DNA from 4 places in the Paraburkholderia sp. BR10872 genome. Region 1 is predicted to be linked to each of the others. Evidence: riboswitches for the same ligand, from Rfam matches in the RefSeq annotation. Region 1 holds a riboswitch; each other region holds the start of a gene.
The links. Region 1 has a riboswitch for cobalamin ahead of cobG (precorrin-3B synthase). Riboswitches for the same ligand answer to the same signal wherever they lie in the genome.
Positions count from the first base shown of each region.

Region 2: another riboswitch for cobalamin. It lies ahead of cobW (cobalamin biosynthesis protein CobW); the one in region 1 lies ahead of cobG (precorrin-3B synthase).
Region 3: another riboswitch for cobalamin. It lies ahead of AB4Y43_RS34755 (porin); the one in region 1 lies ahead of cobG (precorrin-3B synthase).
Region 4: another riboswitch for cobalamin. It lies ahead of AB4Y43_RS39005 (CbtB domain-containing protein); the one in region 1 lies ahead of cobG (precorrin-3B synthase).

Region 1 covers NZ_JBFRCN010000011.1:2,712-4,906, forward strand. The annotation lists gene cobG (precorrin-3B synthase) at 1-1,083, opposite strand, end outside; cobalamin riboswitch at 1,179-1,366, opposite strand; gene cbiE (precorrin-6y C5,15-methyltransferase (decarboxylating) subunit CbiE) at 1,496-2,195, shown strand, end outside.
Region 2 covers NZ_JBFRCN010000073.1:22,336-24,530, reverse strand. The annotation lists gene cobN (cobaltochelatase subunit CobN) at 1-51, opposite strand, end outside; gene cobW (cobalamin biosynthesis protein CobW) at 79-1,164, opposite strand; cobalamin riboswitch at 1,384-1,654, opposite strand; gene AB4Y43_RS36200 (cobalamin biosynthesis protein) at 1,797-2,195, shown strand, end outside.
Region 3 covers NZ_JBFRCN010000065.1:11,523-13,717, reverse strand. The annotation lists gene AB4Y43_RS34755 (porin) at 1-923, opposite strand, end outside; cobalamin riboswitch at 980-1,114, opposite strand; cobalamin riboswitch at 1,205-1,387, shown strand; gene AB4Y43_RS34750 (TonB-dependent receptor) at 1,490-2,195, shown strand, end outside.
Region 4 covers NZ_JBFRCN010000096.1:13,031-15,225, forward strand. The annotation lists gene AB4Y43_RS38995 (ABC transporter permease) at 1-70, opposite strand, end outside; gene AB4Y43_RS39000 (CbtA family protein) at 389-1,141, opposite strand; gene AB4Y43_RS39005 (CbtB domain-containing protein) at 1,155-1,373, opposite strand; cobalamin riboswitch at 1,413-1,558, opposite strand; gene AB4Y43_RS39010 (histidine phosphatase family protein) at 1,603-2,195, shown strand, end outside.

The sequences.
Region 1 (2,195 bases):
GCGCGCGAGCGGGTCGGCGCGGGAGGCGATGAGACCGAGCGCGTCCAGGCGTTCGAGCGCGGCGTGCATGGCGTGCGCGGGCACATTCGGCAGCAGGACGCCTTGCCAGGGCGTCACGCGCAATGTCGCGTCGCCCGAGTCTTCCGCGAGCGCGGCAAGTGCGCGCAGCGTTGGCGCGTCGATACGGCCGAGAGCGGGCTGCGCGCCCACGTAGCCGCTGCCGTCGGCGTGCAGCGCGTATGCGCCGAGGCGCAAGCCGGCGGGGCTCGCCGCGCGGCGCCAAGCGGGCAGCGTGGCGTCGTCGCGCGTCAACGTGAAGTCGCCATGCTGTTGCGCGCGCTGTAGCAGCGCGTCGAGCGAATGAGTGGCGAGGACGTCGCGCATGCGTGTGGCGGCCGCGCCCGCGAGATCGAGGAACGCATGCAACAGCGCGCGCATCGATGCGCAAACGTCTTCGGCCGCGAGCGTGCCGACTGGCCGCGCCGTGGGGCGACCTGCGAGGCCCACTGCGAAGCGCACCGTTGCGCCATCATGCAGCGCGGCGAGCCAGATGTCGTGCGGATGCTCGAGCGTCGCCACACGTTCACCGCCGTCGAGTAGCAACGCGAACTTGGGCGAGAGTGCGGCGAAGCGTGGCTCGCGCTGCATCATGTCGATGAGCGCAGCGGCGAGTTCCGTCGTGTCCCACAACGCGTCAGGGTCGAGGCCCGCGAGCGGGCTCAGCATCACGTTGCGCAATTCGTCGGCGGCGCATGCACGCTCGACCGGGCTCGCGGCGTCGATGCCGGCAGGGCCGAGGCCTGCGTCGATCAGCGCGGCGCTCAATGCCGCTTCTTCGCCGGCGCGCACGCCGCGAATCTGCACGTTCGCGCGATTGGTCAGTTCGAGTACGCCGTTCGCGTGCGTCGACGCTGCGTCGGCGAGGGCCCGCGCACGCGCGGCGCTCAGCGCGCCGCCAGGCAGGCGGATGCGGCACAGGCCGCCGTCGCGCGCCGCGACCACGCGCAGGAGCCCCGGGCACGCCGAGGGGCGGAGCACGGCCAATGCGGCAGCGGGCGAGACAGGCTTCGTTTCGTGTTTCAAGGCATTACCGGGTAAGCATCACGCTGGAGCGGCGCGTTGCCCGCACGGCAGGCGGGAAACGGCAGCGGTATCGGTACACCCCGTCCGATATGGGTTCGCGCGAACAGTCGGCCGGCAGGTCTCCTGGCTCGCAGGTCGTGAGCCGCATCGGCCTTCCCGGTAAAACCAGTGGCTCGGGTGGATGCGGTCTCGCTGCTCACAGTCGCGGGGCGGCCACAGCTTGCTGTGTTCCCTTTTTGCGATCCGGAGTTGGCGCTTCAGCGCTTGCTCCGGTCTCATGCAAAGCTGCCTTAACGGCACCGGCGGACACGGTATTATGCCCGTTTTCACGCGTGCTCCACCCCACGATCGGGCTGCGGGCCGTGGCGGTGTAGGGAAACAGGCAACCAAACAGGCAACGGCGGGAGAGCGAATGCAGGGCACGCAGGCATGGCTGACGGTGGTGGGCATCGGCGACGATGGATACGCGGGGCTCGGGCGCGACGCGCGGCGCGTGCTGTTCGACGCGGCCATCGTGACGGGTGGCGAACGCCATCTGGCGATGCTGCCCTCGCGCGTGCGTGCACGGCGCGAAGCGTGGCCCCAGCCGTTTAGCGTCGAGGCGCTGCTTGCGTACCGCGAGTCGAATCAGTCCGTATGCGTGCTCGCGAGCGGCGACCCCATGCTGTTCGGCGTGGGCGCGACGCTCGCGCGCCGCGTGGTGCCCGGTGAAATGCGCGTGCTGCCCGCGCCGTCGTCGCTCTCGCTCGCGGCGGCGCGCAAGGGGTGGGCGCTGCAAGATACGGCGATGGTCTCGCTCGTCGGTCGTCCGCTCGATGCGCTGCGCCGCCATCTCTACGCGCGCTCGCGCGTGCTCGCGTTGAGCGCGGATGGGCGCACGCCCGCGGCGCTTGCCGCGTTGCTCGCCGAAGCGGGCTTCGGCGCCACGCGTCTTGCCGTGTTCGAGCATCTGGGCGGCCCGCTCGAACGCCGCATAGAAGGCCGCGCCGATGCGTGGCACGTTGAAGAAGCCGCGGCGCTCAATCTGGTCGCGTTCGAATGCGAAAGCGATAGTGCGCAGACGCCCGCGCGCGGCTGGACGCTCACGCCAGGCCTCCCCGACGACGCCTACC
Region 2 (2,195 bases), on a different contig from region 1:
GCCCTGCGTGTCGTCGACGAAGCCGCCAGGCGTAGTGCGCAGCAAATGCATGGGACGGCCTCGTCTAGCTGGGTGCGATCACTTCGCGCCCGCGGTCTGCACATTCGCCAGTGCGATATCGAAGGCCGCTTGCAGCGTCGCGCCATCGAGATCCTCTCCGATCAGCACGAAGCGGCTCGCAAGCGGCTGCGCCGCGCTTTCCTGCGCGTTCCAGCGGCGGTCGAAATAGCTGTCGAAGCGGCGGCCCACGCCTTGAATCACGAGGCGCATGGGCGCACCCGGCAGCGCGGCAAAGCCCTTCACGCGATAGATCGTGTGCGCATCGACGAGTTGCTGCAGCGCCTCGATCACAGTCTCGCGCGAAGCCGCATTGCCCGACACCACAACCGAATCGAACTCGTCATGATGATGATCGGGATCGTCGGCGGAACCGTGATGGTCGTGCCGCAGATGAATGCTCTCCTCGGAGGCCGCCTCGAGCCCGAGCAGCGTATGCAGATCGAGCTTGCCGTGCTGCGCGCGCACGATCTTCACCTGCGGCGGCAGCTCTTCGCGCAGCTCGGCGATGAGCGCGTCCTGGCCCGCAACGTCCAGCAGATCGGTCTTGTTGAGAATGATGAGGTCGGCGGCCGAAAGCTGGTCTTCGAACAGCTCGTGCAGCGGCGACTCGTGATCGAGGTTCGGGTCGGCGCGGCGCTGCGCGTCCACGGCCCGCGGATTTTCAGCGAACTGGCCGCTCGCGGCGGCGGGGCAGTCCACCACGGTCACGACCGCATCGACGGTGAACGCGTTGCGGATCGACGGCCAGTTGAACGCCTGCACGAGCGGCTTGGGCAGCGCGAGACCCGAAGTTTCGATCAGCACGTGATCGACATCGCCGCGGCGTTCGAGCAGTTTCTCCATCACGGGGAAGAACTCTTCCTGCACGGTGCAGCAAAGGCAGCCGTTCGCGAGTTCGTAGAGCTGGGCTTCCGTTTCGTTGCCGTTCTCGTCGCAGCCAATGCCGCAACCGCGCAGAATCTCGCCGTCGATACCGAGTTCGCCGAATTCGTTGACGATGACCGCGACGCGCAGGCCGCCCGCGTGCTGGAGAATGTGACGCAGCAACGTGGTTTTACCGCTGCCGAGAAAGCCCGTCACGATCGTGACCGGAATCTTGCGCATTTGCATGAAGTGCTCCTTCGGCGCCAGGCCGTATCGAGGGGCATGGTGCGTCGCGCCTGCCGTTCGTGCGGGTGCCGTGTTGCGCACACGCGCGTATCCATGGAGACGCTGTCACGCGCAACGATCCAACAACCTGCAGGGGACGAACGACCAGAAACGCACCCGGGCCTCGCCCGGCTGACGCATGAAAATCACGGACCCGGCACCGCATCCCCGCAGCGCGAATCCCACGTATCTGGCCGGTATCCGGACTGACGAAACACCGCTTCGCCTTCCCGCGCGAGCGGCCTTGCGGCCGGCTTGCACAGTGGCGTGGACTGCGTAAAGCATGGAAGCGGTTTGCGGCATTCGTGCGAACGCCGCGCTCGTTGTACCGTTGCGGGTGCAGTTCAGGTTGGCCATGCCCGAGGCGGGATGGCTCCCTGATTCCCGTTTAACTGCGCGCGCATTATGAATCGCGCGCGCGAGCACCAGAGTGCGTGCGAGTGTAGGCGCGGGGGGCCCGTGCGTCAAGGAAGGCGTGGGAAGCCGCAAAAGCGTGTGCTATCGTAGCGCGCATCCGGCGCCCGCCGGAACGCGACGCTTTTGCTCGTTTTGCCCCTGCGGTCACGCCTTCGATCGACGCCCTCGCCGTGAATCCTGCCGAAAATCGCGCCTCGGGCGCAGCCTCATTCGAAGCCACGCCGGAACCCGCGCAGCGCGTGCCGCCGCTTGCGCTCGGCATCGGCTGCCGGCGCGGCGTGACGCTCGCGCAGGTCGAAGCCGCGGTGCGCGCCGCGCTCGGCGCGTGGCCTCTCGACAGCGTAACGGCCGTGGCAACGCTCGATGCAAAAGCCGGCGAACCCGCCTTGCACGCGTTTTGCGCGGCACATGCGCTGCCGCTGCACACGTACACGCGGGAGCAACTCGCCGCGACACCGATACTGGCGCCCCCCTCCGCAGCCGCGCAAGCGCAGTTCGGCGTAGACGGCGTGTGCGAACCCTGCGCGCGTCTGGCGGCGGGCGGCGCTCCGCTCGTGCGCGGCAAGCTG
Region 3 (2,195 bases), on a different contig from region 1:
CAATGCGCGGAGGTCGCGCCCGTGTAGGCATACATGCCCGCCAGCGAGAACGCGGGCGTCACCTGCCATAGCGCATTCACTTCGTAATTGCTGAATGCGACCGAAGGCAAGGGCGCGCCGCCGTCGGCCTCGCTGACACGGGTATGAATGGAACGCGACCAGGCCGCGCCAAGCGTGACGTCGCCGAGCGCGTAGCTCATGCCCGCGCCGATGGTGTCTTCGCGCTGCACCGCGACCTCGGTCGGCACGAGGCCCGCACCCGGCAGCACCGATGTATCGTACGCACCCACCGAAGAGGCGCCGCGTCCGTTGATGTGCATCCACGCCACGCCTGCGCTGAACGGGCCGCCTTCGTAATGGACGCCGAAGCCGTAAGCGCGATTTTGCGCGAAGCGCCCCGCCTCGTTCGAAAACGCGTACATCGCGCCGGCGCTGAAACCACCGTACGTTGCGCTCGCGTACTTCACGGCGTTCGAGGCGAGCCACGAATTGTTGGCGTTGTCGTTGTCGAACGGATGCGCGAATGCCGTGCCGCCTGCGCCGCCCGTTAGTGTGAACGGGGCGAAGTAGTCGTGCATCGTGTCGTACTGGCGGCCCAGCGTAATCGTGCCGAGTCGTTCGGATTGCAGACCAACGTAGAACGGATGGTCGTTGAAGGCTTCGCCAGAGGTGGACGAGAAGCCGCGCTCGAGGCGAAAGATCGCGGCGTTGCCGCCGCCGAGGTCCTCAGTGCCCTGCAGGCCCCAGAAGCTGCCGTCGACAAGACCCGAGCCTGCACGATATTGGGTGCGGCCGCCAACGTCGCTGACATAGTCGACGCTCGCGTCCATCTCACCGTACAACGTGACCTGCTGCGCCGAGGCGCCAGCGCCGGTGAATGCCAATGCCGTCCCACCCAGGACGGCGAGAATGTTCTTGTTCATGAGTCTTCTTGTTTGTGTAGGTGGGATTGCGTGGACGAGCGCCGTCCGCCCCCGCTCGATGCGGCGAGGACGTAGCGAGGTCTGACTTCTGGCTCGATTGACCGCCGGTCACAGTGGCGCGACCGCGCCGGATTCTCACCGGCTTCCCTGCTGCGTTTCGCTTGTGCAGCGCCTACGCGCGAAAAACAGCCGCAAGGATAGCGTAAGTTGCGGAAGCAGCCAAACCGGGTGTTTTTGCCACACGACGCTCGTCAAAGGTTGACGCACCGATTGCGCGGCCCTTACCCTTGCGCCCTGATGGTTCCCGGCGACGGGATCAAAAGGGAACGCAGTGCAAGACTGCGGCTGCCCCCGCAACTGTAAGCGGCGAGTCCATGCCAGAGAAGGCCACTGGGAAACCGGGAAGGCCGGCTGCGGATGTCGACCCGCGAGCCAGGAGACCTGCCATCAACCGAGTCCAGCAGCCGCAGCGGGCGGGGATCCCCAATGCGCAAGCACCGCCCGCGTGGCGATCGCCCGTTGCACGGACAGCCCGTATTTCAGGAGCTGTTTCCAGCCACCGCATCATGAACTTTCGCCAATTCGTATTGACTTCCGCCGCGCTCGCCTGGGCGTGGCAAACCGCGCATGCCGCCGACGCCGCCAATGCCGCCAATGCCGCCAATGCATCGTCCGCCCAGGCGCCGCAACAAGCCGGCGGCGACACCACGCTGCCCAATATCCTCGTCGTGGGCGACGCGCAGCATCTGCCACAATCGTTCGATCAGCGCTATGCAACCACCCAGGTGCTTACGCGCGAAGACCTCGAGCGCGTGTCCCCCGTCGACCCCAGCATCGCGCAGGCGCTCGCCACGCTGCCGGGTGTCACCGTCTCGCAGACCGGCGGCCCGGGGTCGTACACGGGGGTGAGCATCCGCGGCTCGTCGGCCGACCAGGTGGCCGTGTTCATCGACGGAATACGCATAGGCTCCGTCACCACGGGCACGGCCGAATGGGCCGATCTTGCGACTGCCTCGTTCGACCGGGTCGAGGTGATCTCCGGTCCCGCCGCCGCCTCGTTCGGCGCGGATGCCGTGGGCGGCGTCGTCCAACTGTTCACGCGCCATGCGTCGAACCAGCCGAACCAGACCACCGTCTCGTTCGGCGGCGGATCGAACAAGACCTTCGACTCGCAGGTGCGCACCTCGGGCTCGATCGGCTCGACAGGGCCGCTTTCCGCACTGAGCGGCCTCACCTACTCGTTGGGCCTGCACGACTACAACACAGCGGGCA
Region 4 (2,195 bases), on a different contig from region 1:
AGAGGAGCGAAAGTTCGATGGTCTGGATCGTGCCGGCGAGCAGCACCGGGCCAAAGCCGTAAAGGATCACGCGCGTCTCCGGAACAAAGTTGTTTTGTCGTTTCGGGCGGCCTCGCGCGGCACGTGGGCGCCGCTGAAACCGATGAACTGGCGCGGATCGTCTCAGTGCAAAATGGATTGCTCAAACTCGTGCGGCGCGGATATTGCAGTGCAGCATTGCCGCGCGACGCGTCGGCGCGTGCGGATCAGGCCCGCACAGCCGCGGGCGCGATGCTTTTGAAAGGCGAAAAAAAATGCCCCGGCACGCGAGGCGCGCGGGGCATTTACGCAAGTTTGGGGTCGCTTTTTCGATAGGCGCGCGATGTGCGCGCTGCGGCCCCGGCGGAGCTTATGCGGCGCGCGTTTGCGTGCCGCGTGCGCTGCCGGTACGGGCGTTCGCGCCGAGCAGCTTTTCGGCGAGCGCGCCGAAAAGCAGACCGATCGTCGTCCAGAGAATGAACTGCATGCCGATCGACACCGTGCGGAACTTCCACAGCAGCACGGCCGGGAACGCGGCGGGCACCTCGTTGATCGTCGGCAACGCGAGCTGGATCGCGCCGATCACGACGACGAACAGCACGAGCGCCACGATCGAAGCGTTCCAGAGGCCAAGGCGCGGCACGAACGCGGCGCGCACCTTGAGCGAGAACACCGACACGGCGATCGAGATCGCGATCATCAGGAAAAAGAGCCCGGTGCGATAGCCGATCGTCTCCGGGTCGCCGACCGAGGGCGGATTCGCCGGATACTTGATGTTCGGCACCAGGTAGATCGCGACGAAGGCGGCGAGCGCGAGCCAGGCCGAGAGCGCGCGCGGCGAAAGACGCCCCACGCGACCATTGGCATACGCGAAGACGAGCGCAAAGAGTCCGCCGATCGACGCGCCATAGACCATCACGCCCGTGAAGAGACCGACGCTCGCCTGGGTCTTGCGGCTGACGATTTCGGGCTCGGGCGCTTCGCCCTTCGCGGCGTCGGCTTTCTCCTCGAAGGAGATCGCCTGATCGACCTGGGGCTCGCCTGCGATCTTCGCGAAGCCGAACGTGAGAAGTCCCGCGGCGATGCCTGCGAGCATGCCGCGCACCAGCAACTTGCCAACCATGGTCAGCTCCCGGTCAGTGGCAGGGGAAGCCGAGCAGATGGCGGCCGTCGTGAACGAACTCGTGGACGTACATGCCCGGGAAGATCGACGTGGCGCCCTGCTCGGCGCCCACGAAGTACAGGGCCAGCAGCAGCATCAGGCCGCCGAAGATCGCCCAGGGCAGGATGTCTCGCAGCGCAATGGGCGCCGGCGCGGCCGGGGCGTGCTGCAAGGGGAATGAGGTTTCGGACATGCTGACTTCTCCTGGGGTTACGCGCCCCGCTAGTCGTTGAAAGAGTGGTTCACGACGCGCAGGTCTGACTTCCGTTGCTTCGATGTTTTCGACGGCAACCAGTTACAGTGGCGCGACCGCGCCGGACTTGCACCGGCTTCCGCGTGTCGTGGAGCCCGTATTCTACGCGCTGCGGCGGCCGGCCGCGGCCCGGATGTCAGCCAAAGAGTAGTGAAGCATAAGGAAAAGCATGTCGACGACAGTCTGGCTGGTGAGCCATGCGGCGAACGCTGCTCTGCGCTCGGGCACGTTCCCGCACGTGCCTGAAGTGCCTGTTGCGGGTGAAGACGCCGAAGCAGCGCTCGACGCGCGCGTACTCGAGGCGCTTGCCGCCTGGCGCGAGCGCTGGCACGCGGGGCTGGCCGGTGGTAATCGCAATGGCGAGGTGCCGCGTGCGCTCACGAGTCCCGCCGCGATCGCCCGCGCGAGCGCACGCGCGGCAGGCTTCGCGGGGGCAACGCCAGCTGAAGCGCTCGCCGAAACCGCCTTCGGCGCGTGGCAAGGTCAGCGCCTGACGGATCTCGCGCGTGAAGCGCCCGAGGCCCTAGCGGCCTGGACGCGCGATCCGGGCTTTCGGCCGCCAGGCGGCGGCGAATCGTTCGACGATGTCCGCACGCGCGTCAGCGCCTGGCTCGATGCGGTGCCCGACTCGGGGCACAACGTGGTCGCCTTCACGCACGCGAGCGTGATCCGGGCGGCGATTCTTCACGCGCTGGGCGCGCCGTCGGCGGGGTTTCGCTCGATCGAAATCGCGCCGCTTTCCGTGACGGCCCTACGCCGCAC